DNA from 4 places in the Photorhabdus heterorhabditis genome. Region 3 is predicted to be linked to each of the others. Evidence: predicted binding sites of a transcription regulator. Region 3 holds the regulator's gene; each other region holds the start of a gene.
What was found. Region 3 encodes CRP, which controls carbon source genes, mostly activating them, when cyclic AMP is high. Its sites were predicted from a motif close to ATGTGANNNNNNTCACAT; they were not measured.
Positions count from the first base shown of each region.

Region 1: the regulator CRP is predicted to act here: its motif matches at 2,198-2,215, upstream of AM629_RS00040 (NupC/NupG family nucleoside CNT transporter).
Region 2: the regulator CRP is predicted to act here: its motif matches at 2,344-2,361, upstream of cdd (cytidine deaminase).
Region 4: the regulator CRP is predicted to act here: its motif matches at 1,881-1,898, upstream of udp (uridine phosphorylase).

Region 1 covers NZ_LJCS01000001.1:3,007-7,227, forward strand. The annotation lists gene AM629_RS00025 (Imm52 family immunity protein) at 1-2, shown strand, start outside; gene AM629_RS00030 (PAAR domain-containing protein) at 48-314, shown strand; partial or broken gene AM629_RS00035 (Tox-REase-5 domain-containing protein) at 481-675, shown strand; gene AM629_RS00040 (NupC/NupG family nucleoside CNT transporter) at 762-2,027, opposite strand; gene AM629_RS00045 (TatD family hydrolase) at 2,997-3,770, opposite strand; gene AM629_RS00050 (patatin-like phospholipase family protein) at 3,775-4,221, opposite strand, start outside.
Region 2 covers NZ_LJCS01000001.1:35,099-39,319, reverse strand. The annotation lists gene AM629_RS00185 (NAD-dependent malic enzyme) at 1-1,189, opposite strand, end outside; gene cdd (cytidine deaminase) at 1,404-2,288, opposite strand; gene AM629_RS00175 (CidB/LrgB family autolysis modulator) at 2,568-3,263, opposite strand; gene AM629_RS00170 (CidA/LrgA family protein) at 3,266-3,694, opposite strand; gene metG (methionine--tRNA ligase) at 3,825-4,221, opposite strand, start outside.
Region 3 covers NZ_LJCS01000022.1:48,012-52,232, reverse strand. The annotation lists gene AM629_RS09850 (YheU family protein) at 1-98, shown strand, start outside; gene AM629_RS09845 (phosphoribulokinase) at 117-986, shown strand; gene AM629_RS09840 (OsmC family protein) at 1,112-1,519, opposite strand; gene crp (cAMP-activated global transcriptional regulator CRP) at 1,841-2,473, shown strand; gene argD (bifunctional acetylornithine/succinyldiaminopimelate transaminase) at 2,523-3,734, opposite strand; gene AM629_RS09825 (aminodeoxychorismate synthase component II) at 3,858-4,221, opposite strand, start outside.
Region 4 covers NZ_LJCS01000032.1:29,805-34,025, reverse strand. The annotation lists gene AM629_RS12260 (DedA family protein) at 1-100, opposite strand, end outside; gene AM629_RS12255 (tyrosine-protein phosphatase) at 169-954, opposite strand; gene udp (uridine phosphorylase) at 1,051-1,806, opposite strand; gene pcp (pyroglutamyl-peptidase I) at 2,616-3,272, shown strand; gene AM629_RS12240 (twin-arginine translocation signal domain-containing protein) at 3,727-4,221, opposite strand, start outside.

The sequences.
Region 1 (4,221 bases), on a different contig from region 3:
AAAGGCAACGATATTATTTTCTAATGGTAAAACAATGGAGAACTTTAATGTCAAAGGCTGTTATCCTGCTGGGTGATACAACAGATCATAGCGGTAAAGTCATTACCGCCATTGACCAATATACTTACAACGGTATTTCCATTGCAGGTAAAGGGGATCAGGTCGAATGCCCCCAATGCAAAGGAGTTTTTCCTATTATTGAAGGTGCTGATTCCCTGCAATATCAGGGAAAATCCATTGCACTTGAAGGAATGCAAACAGCATGCGGGGCAAGATTAATTGCCCGTCAGCATAAATTCACACTTGTCAGTTAATGAGAGTTTTATTCGCAACATTTAAGCCTCTGGTTTAAATATTCATATTGCAAAAAATAAGATAAATAGGAGAAGTTAATATGCCTATACCCAATAGATTTCAAATTGCAGCGCGGCGGCAAGTGAGCGCATCCCCAGGAGCATAGATAACTCTGTGACTGGGGTAAGTGAAAAATATCGCAAGGTCAATCGCTGGAGCGCCATTACTATTAACTATCAACGATTTATTGCCAAAACCCGGTATGACCCGGTGGCACAAATAATTCAGGAGTTTCAGTGTCTGAAAGTGACGTTTGGTGGCTGGCAGCCTAAGCGTTATTTATTTCTGGAGGCTAAGGCGCGGTATGACCAGTTTTTTGATATTGCACTCTGCAATATTTAATGAAGATAAACCGGAAAGAAAATTGATTGCAGGCGGGATTATCCCACCTGCACACTGCAATAAAGTTACAGAGCCAGGAAGAATCCGGCAATGGTTGCACTCATCAGGTTAGATAATGTACCCGCTATAACAGCTTTGATCCCCAGACGAGCAACATCCCCACGACGACTTGGAGCCATACCGCCCAAACCACCCAACAGAATAGCGACGGAAGAAAGGTTAGCAAAACCACACAGCGCAAAGGAGATGATTGCTTTGGTGTGTTCTGACAGAACCTGCAAACCCGCTGCCGCAACCACATCATCTGGTTTCAAATAAGCGCCAAAGTTCATAAAGGCAACGAATTCATTCACAACCAGTTTTTGACCAATGAAAGAACCCGCCACTATGGCTTCATTCCACGGAACACCAATCAAATAAGCAATTGGCGCACAAATCCAGCCCAGCACCAATTCAAGGGAAAGTTGTGGGTAATTCCACCACCCACCAATGCCACCAAGAATACCGTTTACCAATGCAATCAAGGCAACAAACGCCAATAACATTGCACCTACGTTTAATGCTAATTGCATACCAACAACGGCACCAGAAGCAGCGGCATCAATAATGTTAGCAGGGCGGTCCTCTTCCGCAACCAGTGACATTGCATCAACAGTATCGTGGGTTTTTTCGGTTTCAGGCACCATAAGTTTAGCGAACAACAGACCACCTGGCGCCGCCATAAAGGACGCAGCAATCAAATAATCTAAAGATACACCCATTGATGCATAGCCAGCCAGTACCGAACCTGCAACGGATGCTAGGCCACCACTCATAATCGCAAATAGCTCAGACTGGGTCATCGTCGCAATATAAGGACGAACAACCATCGGTGCCTCAGTTTGGCCCACGAAAATATTAGCTGTCGCAGATAAAGATTCTGTACGCGAAGTTCCGAGAATTTTTTGCAGGCCACCGCCCAATATTTTAATAATGAGCTGCATGACACCAATGTAGTACAGAACAGCAATCAGTGAAGAGAAGAAAACAATAATAGGCAGTACGCGCAAGGCGAAAACAAAACCACCGCTGCCAAACAGCTCAAACATTTTGGGGGAAACTAATCCGCCAAAAATAAAATCCATCCCTTTCTGACCATACTGAATAACATTAGAAACCCCCTCAGACATACCCATTAATACTTTCTTACCCACGGGAACGTAAAGTACAAAAGCGCCGATAGTGACCTGAATCAAAAAGGCACCAAGGACAGTACGGAGTTTAATAGCACGATAGTTACTGGAAAAAAGTACTGCGATCAAGATCAGCACTACCATCCCGACCAGGCTCATAAAGAGTTGCATTGGAAGAATCCCTGTTCACTTAATAATAAATTAAATATGTCAGTTGAATGTAAATCGTTCACTGACGCTGAGTCGGCGCTGATTATACTCAGTCATAGGAATGAACAAGCTATCTACATCACAAATACCTACTGAAAAAAGCAATAAAAAAACCAAAAATGTGATGCAAATCACACAATATTGTATAAATAATCTACAGCAAGATAATCTGACCGGCGGGATAACAAATTAATAGATGAATATAATATAAGCGAAGCTAAAGTTTGGTGGTAATTATCCACCGACAACAGCTCTACCGTATCATGTTCACACCATACAGATAAGCAAATAAAGCAATATTTCAAAGACAAATTTAAGGAAACAAACCCAAACCTAAATCACTGAATCAACCCTTTATGGAAAATAATATTTTATTTTGACCGGGTGAGTATTTTCCAATTGGTATTAGCATTTTACTTTGGCGAGAAATATGACTACTATAACAACTGGCCACCATTTTGAAAAAATGCACTTATTAATCGAATCCACTCTGTACAAAAATAACCGTATTAATAATGCCTAATCCCTGATTAAGCCAAAATTCAATTATCTTTCCACTCCTTCTAGCTATATAAAAATCAGGATAAAAATAAACTATCACAAGCATTAAATACTATACCCAATAGATTTCAATTTGCAGCGCGGCGGTAAGTGAACGCAGCCAACAAAGAGGCAACTTGAAAGATAACAGGTATATTGACGCTATTTCAGGAGATACTCACTAATATTTTTCTAAGGTAATCCCACAGGCGCTAACCAAAATAATTCATCTCCAAGGTTTCCACGGGTAGCGCCACTTTTTCATACAAAATATTACCAATATTATAACCTTGAAGCCTTGAATCTTAATCCATCATCGATTTATCCAGTTTCAGTTAACGGCATCTTTGCCAATAGTAGTTAAAATCACGCTGTAAATCATATAACTAATCCAAATAACTCAATGCTGTTATGATAAAGCTGGGCGGCGATTTCATCAGGAGATTCACGGCGAAGCTCACATAACGAAGCAAAAACCCCGGTAATTCTTTCCGGTCGGTTAGGCTCTCCCTGAAACCCGAAAAGCGGCATATCCGGTGCGTCTGTTTCCAGCACAAGAAAAGTTAAAGGAAGTTCAGCCACTGCGCGACGGGTTTTCTGCGCTCTTTCATAAGTCATGGTTCCCCCTACCCCAATGTAATATCCCAAACGGATAAAAGCCTCCGCCTGAGATAAACTCCCGGCAAATCCGTGTACAACTCCAGTACGAGGAAGGTTGATTCTTCTCAAGATCGCCGCCAGTTGATCGTGGCTTTTTCTGGAATGGAGCATAACGGGTAATTCATACTGTTTTGCTAACCGCAATTGGGCACACAGTAATTCTTCCTGCTTTGCAAACTGGGGTTCAGCCATATAAAGATCGAGGCCAATCTCTCCGACAGCTACCAGCTTTTCATGTTTCTGTTTCAGTAATCGTTCCAGATCTGCCAGATGCGATTCCTGATGTTCATTGATATAAAGAGGATGCAAGCCTAGTCCTGCATAGACCTCTGGATAAGAACAAGCCAGTTTAAACACCCGTTGCAAATTGTGCCCACTGACAGCGGGCACAATAATTTTTTCCACACCAACCTGCGCCGCCCGTTGTAAACTCTGCTGCTCATCATCACGAAATGGAGGGAAATCAAAATGGCAGTGGGTATCAATAAACATGAAACTATCCGTTATTAATCTGTTCTGATGACTCTGTTAACGTAGCTGATGACCTAGCCGAATCTCTATTTTTTACATTCTGGCACAAGAAGTTACGGTTAAAATTGTAATTTTTACGCTCAGCAATACCGAATTCATTATCAACAAACAAGTGACCGACTGTTGCCAGGAAATAGCGACCACTACGGCGCCCAAGATGATAATCCTTATTTAACGCTGCCAAACGGCTGCCTAATGCACTAGCCATTAATGGAGCCGGTGGGTAGATTTCAAAAATCTGTACATCATCAGGTGGGTTCTCAATAAATTTTTGAGTACGGTAGTAGCTTTTCGCATGTTGTTGTAGCATTCGCACCATCTTTTGCAGGCTGCTATCTCCCAACCAATGCTCCATGCGTTTCATCCAATCAGGCGTGTAATAGAGCTGTGAAGGAACCGTACGGATCACCAC
Region 2 (4,221 bases), on a different contig from region 3:
TAAACAGGCCAGCTTGACCTGAAACACCAATCAAGACAGTCGGTTTGGCGTTACGAACAACATCGAGTAGAGAGATTGTATCGCTATTCACATCCCATGCAATCAGTGAGTCGCTTTTTTGTACCAGTTTGTTCTGAAAATCCAACAGATTTGGCAGCTTATCTGTCAGTAAACCAAAACGGTCAACCATGAAAATACGAGCGCGAGCTTGTTCTTCACTTAAACCTTCAGATTTCATCTGAGCAACGATCTGTTCTGCGATACCACAACCGGCGGAACCTGCTCCCAAGAAAGTAACAGTTTGATCTTTCAATTGACGACCCGCAGCGCGGCTGGCTGCAATCAAGCTACCCAGAGTAACAGCAGCCGTTCCCTGAATATCATCATTAAAGCAGCAAATCTCATGGCGATAGCGGTTGAGTAGCGGCATGGCATTTTTTTGCGCAAAATCCTCAAATTGCAACAATACGTTTGGCCAGCGGCGTTTAACGGCCTGAATAAATTCATCAACGAATTCATCATATTCTTGACCAGTAATACGTGGATGACGCCAGCCCATATATAGTGGGTCATTCAGGCGCTGTGGGTTATTAGTTCCCACATCCAGTACCACTGGCAGCGTATAGGCTGGGCTAATGCCACCACAGGCGGTATACAGGGAAAGCTTACCGATAGGAATACCCATCCCGCCAATACCTTGGTCACCCAGGCCAAGAATGCGTTCGCCATCGGTAACAACGATAACTTTTACATTTTGTTTGGTCGCGTTTTGCAGCATGTCATCAATATGGGCTTTGTTTGGGTATGAGATGAACAAGCCTCGGGCGCGGCGATAAATATCGGAAAAGTGTTCACAAGCCTCACCTACAGTTGGGGTGTAGATGATTGGCATCATTTCGTTCAAATGTGCATCCAGCAGGCGGTAGAACAGGGTTTCGTTAGTGTCCTGAATATTTCGCAGATAAATGTGTTTGTCTGCATCATTTTCGAAATCAAGGTACTGTCGATAGGCTCGTTCAGCTTGCTCTTCGATGGTTTCGACGGCTTCAGGTAATAAACCATGCAGGTTAAAGTTGCTACGCTCTTCTTCAGTAAAGGCACTGCCTTTATTCAGCAGGGGGAATTCCAACAGGATTGGGCCAGCATAGGGAATATATAATGGACGTTTACTTTCGTGTTCCAGTTCCATGAATCTTACTCTTTGAACTAAATGGATAACAAGGTCAATTATAGATCCTAAGAGATAGGAAAAATATGTACAGTAAATGTTACTTAATTAGAGGTATTATGGGTGAAAATGAGAGATAACATCCAGATTTGGCTAATAAAATGTTACGTTCACTGTTTTCATTGAGGAAAACCCTCTATCTGATATAGAGGGAAAATTGAATTTTTCATCGAACTTAGAAGGTGTAGTGCTCAAATTTACTACAACCCAAAGTAGCGAGTATGGATTGAGTTGCGCTTCGTTGGGATAAGTGGCTGTGTTTTCCCTCAATGAGTACCGCTCTTTCGATAGCCAAATAATCACCACCAGACATATTCATCAAAATCAGTGCTGCTTGTAGTGGGGGTAAGCTTGGGTTAAATGCAGCATTTTCTGCGTAACGGCCAGAATAGATTTTTCCGTTTTTTCCCAAAAGTGCGATACCACTGTATGAATTGCTGTATGGGGCATGGCTCTGGTTTGCTGCATCTAGTGCAGTTAGTACCAGTTTATCGGTGGTTTCTAATTTATAGCCATGATTAATCGGGTCCATTAACAGAGTGGTAATCCCCAGATCGTTTGGACCAAATGAATCGGGTAAATAGTCACCTAATGTTGAAGGTGTTTGCTTTGGTAGATGGACCTCTAGTTGTGTGCCACTATTAAGTTCGTTCATAAACTGACGGCAGTGACCGCATGGAGAGTAATTCACGGTAATGGATGTCAATTTTTTCTCGCCCCGCAACCAAGCGTGGGTGATAGCACATTGTTCAGCATGAATTGTTTGCTGTAACGGCACGCCGGTAAATTCCATATTGGCACCAAAGTAGAGGTTTCCGCTTTCTCCACGGGCAATTGCACCGACATTAAAATGCGATATCGGCGTGAGGGAACATGCTGCTGCTAATGGCAGCAGAGCAATCGCCAATGTGTTATCGTCAAAGCCACAGGCTTTCTTGATGGATTTCGCTTGTTCAGCGGTAAGCATAGCAGGAAAGTTGTCGTTTCCTGCATAGGGCAAAAGTGCATCCTGTAGTTTAGATGGCAACTGTGCCCAGATAGAGTGAAAACGAGCTTGCATAGAACGATCTCCAAATTAAGTTAAGATAATTTTAGGCTGTTTGGTCAGGTTTTTAATGTGATTAACATCATATATACCTGTTATCTTTCAAGTTGTCTCTTTGTTGGCTGCACTCACTCACCCCGGTCACAGTGTTATCTATGACATAGTTATCTATGCTCCCGGGGATTCGCTCCTTTGCCGTCGCGATCCATCTTGAAATCTATTGGGTATAGATGGTGAAATTTTTGTAATTAAAGCCAGTAATTTAGAGATCTGCATCAAATTTTTTAACTATAACTAGCCAAATAAGTATAGTAGCACTGGGAACACAAAAGGGGCCGTCAGTGAAGTAATGATACCGCAGGTCATCAGTGCTAATGAGCTATATGCGCCTTCAATAAAATTAACTTCCGCGCAACGGGCGGTACCTAAAGCATGTGATGCGGTTCCCATTGCTAAGCCGCGGGATGCTTTAGTTTTTACCTGCAAAATATCGAATAGGTTATGACCAAATACGGCGCCAAGAATACCGACAAAAATGACACAAGCGGCGCTAATTGCAGGAATACCGCCGATAGCATCGGCGACTGCCATTGCGATAGGCGTAGTGACTGATTTAGGAAGTATAGAGGCTGCCATTTCAGGTGTGGCGCCTGTCCACAGTGCAATAGCAGTACCTGTCACCATAGCAACGATACTGCCGATAAAACAGATACTGATGATGGATTTCCATTGGGCCCGGATCTGGTGCAGCTGTTCATATAAAGGAAATGCCAACGCAACCACGGCGGGCTGGAGCAGATCATTTAAAATCCGGCTGCCTGCGAAATAGTGATCATAGGGGGTATTGGTTATTATCAATATCGGAATAAGCACTGCGATAGAAACCAATAAAGGATTAAGAATGGGAACTTTGAGCTGTAGTGAAAGTTTTCTTGCAATGTAGAATACAATCAATGTCAGTGGTAGTGACCACCAAATATGACTTAACATTTTTATTTCTCTTGTTTCTGTTGTTCAATCTTCACTTCTGATACGGAGCCAATAACCGGACGTTCACGGTGAATATAATGGGAACTGTAAGCAACGATAATCATAACAACGGCGGTGCTGATCAAGCATGAAAGGACAATCGGTAGCATCTGTTGGCTGATCTGATCGTAATAATTCATAATGCCTACACCGATAGGCAGAAACAGCAGGGTCATATTTTTCAGTAACAGGCTACAACCGGGTTTTGCCCAGTGAGCAGGGATAAGCTGGAAAGCGAGTAAAACGAACAATATCAACATACCGATAATACTGCCAGGGATAGTGATGGGTAGCAGGGCAGAGACGGCATTACCTGCCAGTAGACACAGATAAATCAGTACAAATGCTCGCAGGTACTGCCAACCTATAATCAGTACTTCACGAAACGACATAACAAAATTCCTAATTCCAGTGAGGCATTCATCATACAATTAACGCTGAAAATGTGCCATAAATCACATTTAAAAAAGCGGGGATCATGGCTGATCCCCGCTAAGATATATTCATAAGATGAATTTATTGCTATTTCACTTGCATACCGGGTTGTGCACCGCTGTCAGGGCTGAGTAGGAAAATATCTTTTCCGCCAGGGCCAGCAGCCATTACCATACCTTCAGAAACACCAAAGCGCATTTTACGCGGCGCCAGGTTAGCCACCATCACGGTCAAACGGCCTTCCAGCGCTTTTGGATCAGGATAACTGGAGCGGATACCGGAAAACACCTGACGAGTTTCGCCACCCAGATCCAGATTCAGTTTCAGTAACTTATCTGAACCTTCTACGAAATCAGCTTGTTTAATAAGGGCGATTCGCATATCAACTTTAGCGAAATCATCAAAGGTGATCGTGTCTTGAATGGGATCATCTGCCAATGGGCCACTGACTTTCTGTGGTGTGTTAATGTTTTCCTTAGATGCA
Region 3 (4,221 bases):
ACATACGCCGTCAGTTAGAACGAGGAGATGTTATGCTGGTGTGGTCTGAACTGCATGAAAGCATCAATATTATGCCGAAAGAAATGTTCGATTCTTAACATTATGGAGTTTACTGTATGTCCGCCAAACATCCGATTATTGCAATTACCGGCTCTAGCGGCGCCGGAACAACAACAACGAGTTTAGCTTTCCGTAAAATTTTCCAGCAACTTAATATCAGTGCGGCGCAAATAGAAGGGGACAGTTTCCACCGTTACACCCGCCCTGAAATGGATGCTGCGATTCGTAAAGCCAAAGAACAAGGCAGACATATCAGTTACTTTGGGCCAGAAGCCAATGATTTTGGCATGCTGGAAAAAACCATGATTGACTATGGTGAAACGGGTGAAGGCCGTCGTCGGAAATATCTTCATACTTATGACGATGCCGTTCCTTACAACCAGCTACCCGGTACATTTACACCATGGGCATCCTTACCCAAGCAAACCGATGTGCTGTTCTATGAAGGTCTACATGGTGGCGTTGTAACACCACAACATAACGTTGCCAGCCATGTCGATCTGCTGGTAGGAGTAGTGCCGATTGTCAACCTTGAATGGATACAGAAACTTATCCGTGATACCGGGGAACGAGGACATTCACAAGAAGCGGTGATGGATTCTGTTGTTCGTTCTATGGATGATTATATCAATTACATTACGCCACAATTTTCGCGAACACATATCAACTTTCAACGTGTCCCTACCGTGGATACCTCCAACCCATTTTCAGCCAAAGCCATTCCATCATTGGATGAAAGTTTCATTGTCATCCGTTTCCGTGATCTGACTCAGATTGATTTCCCGTACCTGTTATCAATGCTACAAGGCTCATTCGTTTCAAGTATTAATACCATTGTGGTTCCAGGCGGAAAAATGGGATTGGCAATGGAATTAATTATGACGCCATTAGTACAACGATTGCTGGAAGGGGAAAAGATTTGCTGATCAGAACCTGGGATAAATGTAAAAAATCCAGTCTCTGAATTCACATCTTTACATTATTCAGTTAATAAAACAGGTAACTGAAATGTTAGTTACCTGCCGTTATTTTTTAATCAATAAATAATATCTTAATCTGCATCTTTAATTTCAAAACTGTGGGTGATTTCAACTGACTTTCCCAGCATCAACGAAACAGAGCAATATTTTTCTGCGGAAAGTATAACAGCACGTTCAACCGCTTTATCTGTTAAATCTTTGCCTGTCACAATGAAATGCAGATTTATATGAGTAAACAAGCGTGGCGCTTCTTCACGACGGCGGGAAGTTAATTTTACCTCACAATCTATTACGTCATATCTACCTTTCTGCAAAATAGAAACAACATCAATCGTACTGCAACCACCCGCTGCCATTAATACCATTTCCATTGGGCTTGGTGCCTTATCGCCGGCATTTCCATCCATCATTATCTGATGACCCGAAGACGACTCCCCCAAAAGAGATAACCCTTCAACCCATTTTACCCGTGCTTGCATAATCCCCCCTTAAACCATTTTTTGCATTAAAGCCTACCCTTTCGGTATTAAACTGGCAATCTAATGCGCAGTTCATGATGCTGAAACAATACAAGACAAGACAGAAACCTTTTCCTGTGCTACAAACAGAAGCAGGTCAGGTATATATTAGGTTAGGATCAATACTCAGGGTTCAAATTTTAGATAACCTATATAAAACTTTCACCTGTCGGTTTTTCGACAAACTAATATGTTAAGCTAGTGTCTTTATAAGCCAGCCTGATGAGAAACTTTTAGATTCTCATGTTATTTAGGCAGCGATAACAACAGAGGATGAAGCGAATGGTTCTCGGCAAGCCACAAACAGACCCCACTCTTGAATGGTTTTTGTCACACTGCCATATTCATAAATATCCATCTAAAAGCACGCTTATTCATCAAGGCGAAAAAGCAGAGACGCTTTACTACATCGTAAAAGGCTCTGTTGCAGTTTTGATTAAAGATGAAGAAGGCAAAGAGATGATCCTCTCCTATTTAAATCAGGGAGATTTCATTGGCGAACTTGGATTATTTGAAGAAGGGCAAGAGCGTACAGCCTGGGTACGGGCTAAAAGTGCCTGTGAAGTGGCTGAAATTTCCTATAAAAAATTCCGCCAACTGATTCAGGTCAACCCGGATATTCTAATGCGTTTATCTGCCCAAATGGCAAGCCGTTTGCAAACGACTTCTGAGAAAGTCGGTAATCTAGCCTTTCTGGATGTTACCGGCCGTATTGCTCAGACCTTGCTGAATTTGGCAAAACAACCAGATGCTATGACCCACCCGGATGGGATGCAAATCAAAATCACACGTCAGGAAATTGGCCAAATTGTTGGCTGTTCCCGTGAAACGGTTGGTCGTATCCTGAAAATGCTGGAAGATCAAAACCTGATTTCCGCACACGGCAAAACAATTGTTGTTTACGGTACACGTTAATACCTGATGAATCAGCGCATTATATTTGCGCTGATTTTTCTTGTATTCGTTATACTAACTGGCTAATCGTCTTTTCCAACCGTTCCATTCCCTGAGCAATCTCTTCTTTACTGATAATCAACGAAGGTGTGAAACGCAGTACATCACTGCCAGCACTCAGCAACATTAGCCCATTTTCAGCAGCCAGTTGCAGGATATCTTTAGATTTTCCCTGATACTGCCCTTTTAGTTCCGCACCAATCAGTAATCCTTTTCCACGGATCTCACCAAATACGGAATATTGCTGATTAATATCGTTCAAAAAATTCACAATTAAATTATGACGTTTTTCAACCCCATCCAGAACCTCTGGCGTATTGATAATATCAAACGCAACATTTGCGACTGCACAAGCCAGCGGATTACCACCGTAAGTCGTACCGTGAGTTCCCGGCACCATAACCGAGGCAATATTCGCGGTGGTCAGCATAGCACTGACAGGAAAACCATTTCCTAGTGCTTTCGCTGTGGTGATAATATCCGGTGCAACATCATAATGCATATAAGAAAACAGTTTGCCGGTACGTCCCATCCCACTTTGTACTTCGTCAAACACCAGCAGCACCTGATGTTTATCACAAAGCTCACGCACCCCATGAATAAACGCAGATGTTGCAGGAGTTACTCCCCCTTCTCCCTGAACAGGTTCCAATATAACCGCACAAGTATGGTCATCCATGACTGCCTTTACCGCCTCTAAGTCATTAAAAGGTACATGAATAATATCTGCGGGTTTTGGCCCAAAACCATCAGCATATTTTGGCTGACCACCAACAGAGACAGTAAAAAGGGTACGACCATGAAATCCCTGATGGAACGCAATAATTTTGGTTTTATATGGGCTGTGACGGGTAATGGCATAGTGACGAGCCAGTTTAAATGCAGCTTCATTCGCTTCTGCACCTGAATTAGCAAAAAATACCCGTTCAGCAAACGTAGCATCAATCAATTTCTGCGCCAATATTAAAGCCGGTTCATTGGTGAAAATATTACTGATATGCCAAAGTTTCTCTCCTTGCTGCTTCAAAACATCAACCAACTCAGGGTGACAATGTCCCAAAGCCATAACAGCAATACCACCCGCAAAATCAATGTATTCCTTCCCTTGTTGATCCCATACACGACTACCTTGCCCTTTCACCGGTATAAACTGTGCCGGTGAATAGATTGGCAACATGACTTGATCGTAGGTATTTCTATTTACTGCGGCATGTTCTGTCATTTTCCCACCCGATTTTTATATATACATTATTTAAAAGTGAAAATATAATCACAAAATACGCATAAAAAATCAAAGATGGGCCAATGAAAAAGATGAATAAATGAAGAAATTATTGGTATCTGGTTAATATCTAAGGAAGTTTCTCAGTAGCTGATGCCCTTGCTCGCTGAGAATACTTTCTGGATGGAACTGCACACCTTCCAGAGGCAACGTGCGGTGACGAATTCCCATGATTTCATCTACATTGCCGTCATGCTGGCTCCATGCAGTCACCTCAAATGAAGCAGGTAATGTTTCCGCAGCAATCACCAATGAATGGTAACGGGTAACCGTTAATGGCCGATTAAGACCTTTAAACACACCTTGCTGATTATGATGAATAGCAGAAGTTTTCCCATGCATGACTTCTCTAGCTTTTACTACACTGGCACCAAATGCCTGTCCAATTGCCTGATGTCCAAGGCAAACACCCAAAATCGGCAACTGC
Region 4 (4,221 bases), on a different contig from region 3:
CACCAAAAGCGAGTAAGAAAATTATCGGTATGATCCAAGTATCATGGGCTTTAACAAAATCTACAACCAGATCAACTAATTCATGGAGGCTCAAATTCATATTCCTATATTGATTAATACCATATTCAATTTAACTACTACCGTATTAACCAGAATTAAACCGATATTTTATTCAAGGAAATAACCTTGTAATTTCTTACGGGCTGCACAATCAAGGCCAAAGTCTTTCTCCAGCCATACATCTACACTGCCATAATTCTGATTAATACTGTTTAATGCCGTCATGAGAAACTCTTCTCTGACGGAATAGACATAAGCGAATTTCTCAACCACATTGTCACTCATGGTTTTCGCATGTTCATTCAACAAATACTCTCGGTAAGGAGCCAACGTAGAATTAGTCACCAAATAATCTTCCATTACCGTGTCCAAATCAGCGCCAAGTGCAAACAACACCAGCGCAGAACCTACACCGGTTCTATCTTTACCTACCGCACAATGTTGTACTATTCCGCCTTTTTCCGGCTGTTGCAGTAAGCTAACCAGTGTCTTATAAGCGGGGTTTTTTAAAGGCAATAATTCATAAAGACGGAACATAAATGCCTGTGGATTAAATTGTTCCAACGTTTCTGACGCTAATTTCTCCAGATTAGCATTCACCTCCTCAGATAATGGATTAGCAGGGGCATGGTGATAATTAGCACCATTCCATATCTGATCGGGCTTATCAGATATTTCACTTATATCCCGATAATCTATAATTTGAAACAGGTTTTTCTTTGCCAAGAAAGATTGGTCTTTTTCTGTCAAAAGATCTAGAGAACCGGAACGGAAAAGTAAACCTGATTTGATTTTCCCGCCACTGACTACCGTTTTACCACCTAAATCACGGAAATTAATCCCTCCATGGAGGGGAAGCGCCGATGGATGTAATAAGAAGGATGTTGTAATCATGATTACTCTTAATTAGTTGTAAAATATTAAGACATTAACAGATTTCTATCTAAAAAGAAGAGTGAGCCGGAATATTCCGGCCCTAAAGAATATGATTTACAATAGGCGGCGAGCAGCCTCTACTACGATCATCAATGCACTGCTCTCGGTTTTCTTTAGCAATTCAACATCAGGGATTTCCTGCTGAGTACGGTTAACAATGACACCAGCAACCATACCCGCACGCAGCCCCTGGCTTGCACACATAGTCAACAAAGTTGCAGATTCCATTTCATAGTTCATGACGCCCATTGCCTGCCATTCAGCCATTGACCCTTTGAAACGACTCACAACACGGCCAGAATAGGTATCATAACGTTCCTGACCAGGATAGAAAGTATCTGAAGAAGCTGTTACGCCAACATGTGTCGTTGCACCTAAATCTTTTGCCGTTTCATACAACGCAGTTGTACATTCAAAATCTGCAACTGCCGGAAATTCCATCGGCGCAAAATGCAAGCTAGCACCATCCAAGCGAACAGCCGCCGTGGTTACCAGTACATCACCAACATTAATATTTTCTTGAATTGCCCCTGTTGTACCAATACGCAGGAAAGTACGAACACCTAATTGTGCTAATTCTTCAACAGCAATGGACGTTGATGGACCACCTATACCCGTGGAGCAAACAATAACTGCTTTACCATCAATTTCTGCTCGCCATGACGTAAATTCACGCAAAGAAGCAAGATGAACTGGGTTGTCCATTAATCTTGCAATTTTTTCCACACGTTTCGGATCACCCGGAACAATAGCTAGAGTTGCGCCTTGCAGGTCGCTTTTGGTCAGACCCAAGTGAAACACATCAGACATATCAGACTCCTCAGAGGGAAGAATTTATAATGAAATTAATTGAAATCTACTGTATTGAGTATTTAGACATCTATTAGTGATAAATATCACTTTAAAGTAAGATAAAAAAGAAAAACGTACATTATTTTGAGACATAAGTCACAAAATAACCATAAAACAAGAAAAAATGAGTGGTCTAACTATTACTGAAGATTAACACGGGATTGAACAACAATTGCAAATTTAACAAAAAAAGCCGAATGTTTTCTCTCAATCATAAGCTATCTGAATACATTCACACTGGGAAACAAACAATAAATTGTTTAATTATATTTATATTTCAAACAACACCAAGAAGAGAATAGGCCCAAATAACTGATTTGATTTATTAACCGTGAAGAAGAAAAACAAAGGTCTACTGCAACTTCATTAAATATAAATTATCCGCTCCTATGTTTATACCCGTAATCTTTCAAGTCGCCTCTTTGTTGGCTGCACTCACTCCCCCGGTCACATCGTTATCTATGCTCCCGGGGATTCGCTCCCTTGCCGTCGCGATTCATCTTGAAATCCACTGGGTATATAAACCAACAGTACAATACATCGAATTATATTTTCATCGAATTTTTATTATCGTGAAAAATTAAAAAAAATTATATTTTATTTCCATATCTAATGAAATGTTTTTTCTTTATTATTTTTCACAATGTTATAATTATATTTACAATAAAAATGTAACAATTAACAAATATAAATATCACAATCACCTTTTATAGAATGCATATTGTTTAAACATATTAGAATTTTTCCAACATGCAGGAGTGCTATCTATGGTGCCACAAAAAACAGTTTTAATTACAGGTTTTGATCCTTTCGACGATGAAACGATAAACCCGTCATGGGAAGCAGCTAAACAGCTGCAAGGTCGCAGACTATGCGGAGCGCGGGTCGAAGCTCGCCAGCTTCCATGCGTATTCGATGTCTCTCTGGCTTGCCTATACACCGCTATTGATGAAATACAACCTGATCTAGTGATTTCAGTAGGACAAGCGGGCGGTAGGCCAGATATTACCGTAGAACGCGTAGCAATTAATATTAATGATGCTCGTATTCCTGATAATCAAGGCAATCAGCCTATCAATACTCCCATAGTCGTAACAGGCCCTGCGGCCTACTTCTCCACATTACCGATCAATGCGATAGTCAAAGGCTTGCATAAAGCAGGAGTCCCTGCCTCAATCTCACAAACCGCAGGCACTTTTGTCTGTAATCACGTTATGTATGGCTTGTTGCATCATTTGGCATACACCAATCCTGAAATACGTGGTGGATTTATCCATATTCCCTATCTGCCTGAGCAGGCAGCTCGGCACTCAGGTACTCCAAGTATGACCTTAGAAACTGTCATAACAGCGCTGGAAATTGCCATCGATGAAGCATTAAAAAACAGTGAGGATGTCGTCATCAGTGGAGGTGCAACTCATTAATTTGATGTTTCGCTCACTGCGGTTGAAAACTCTCCACGAAAATGACAGGCACAGAGAACCACGATCTACTGGATAATATTAACCAAACAGCAAAGATAATCCTCTCTCTCTGTGCCTGCACAATGTCCATATGTAACTATACCTGTTATCTTTCAAGTTGCCTCTTTGTTGGCTGCACTCACTCACCCCGGTCACATAGTTATCTATGCTCCCGGGGATTCGCTCCCTGGCCGTCGCGATGCATCTTGAAATCTATTGGGTATATACCTGTTATCTTTCAAGTTGCCTCTTTGTTGGCTGCGTTCACTTGCCGCCACGCTGCAAATTGAAATCTATTGGGTATATCAAGCACCTGATACTTTTTTTAAATGACTAATCAGCATACTATTTACATAGGTTACTTTATAATTTCGACTGTTATTACATTGAAATTTAGTCTATTCAACAGAATCGGTCATACCGCATGAGAATATAAATCATCTTTAGTTATGAAATTAGATATATTTTCCAAGTCTATTGATAAAATTATTTCACCCAATATTCCACGGTTAATATCAGATTCATCTATTTTTGTTAATTTTATTTCTGAAAGATGACCATTCATATTTTTAAAATATTCATCTTCATGATTTTTGGTTCTGATTATCTTCCGTTTTGAATACAGATCATATTTATAAACCTCTGTGTTGATTTCTTCAGGAAAATACATCTGACCAACAAAGGAAAAATGCTCTTTTTCATTTATATCTTTGCTAATCTGTCTAATTGCAATATGAATATGAGTTGCCCTACCAACATAAAACCCAGGATAAATAGTAGTAAAATTGACCACTCCATTTTTATCCGATTGTTGAGCACCTCTTAGAAAAACTTTATCATCAGTTCTGTCGATAGCGGATATTTCACCGGCTTTAGGTGGTATATCAGGGCTTATATAACTCCAGCCAGA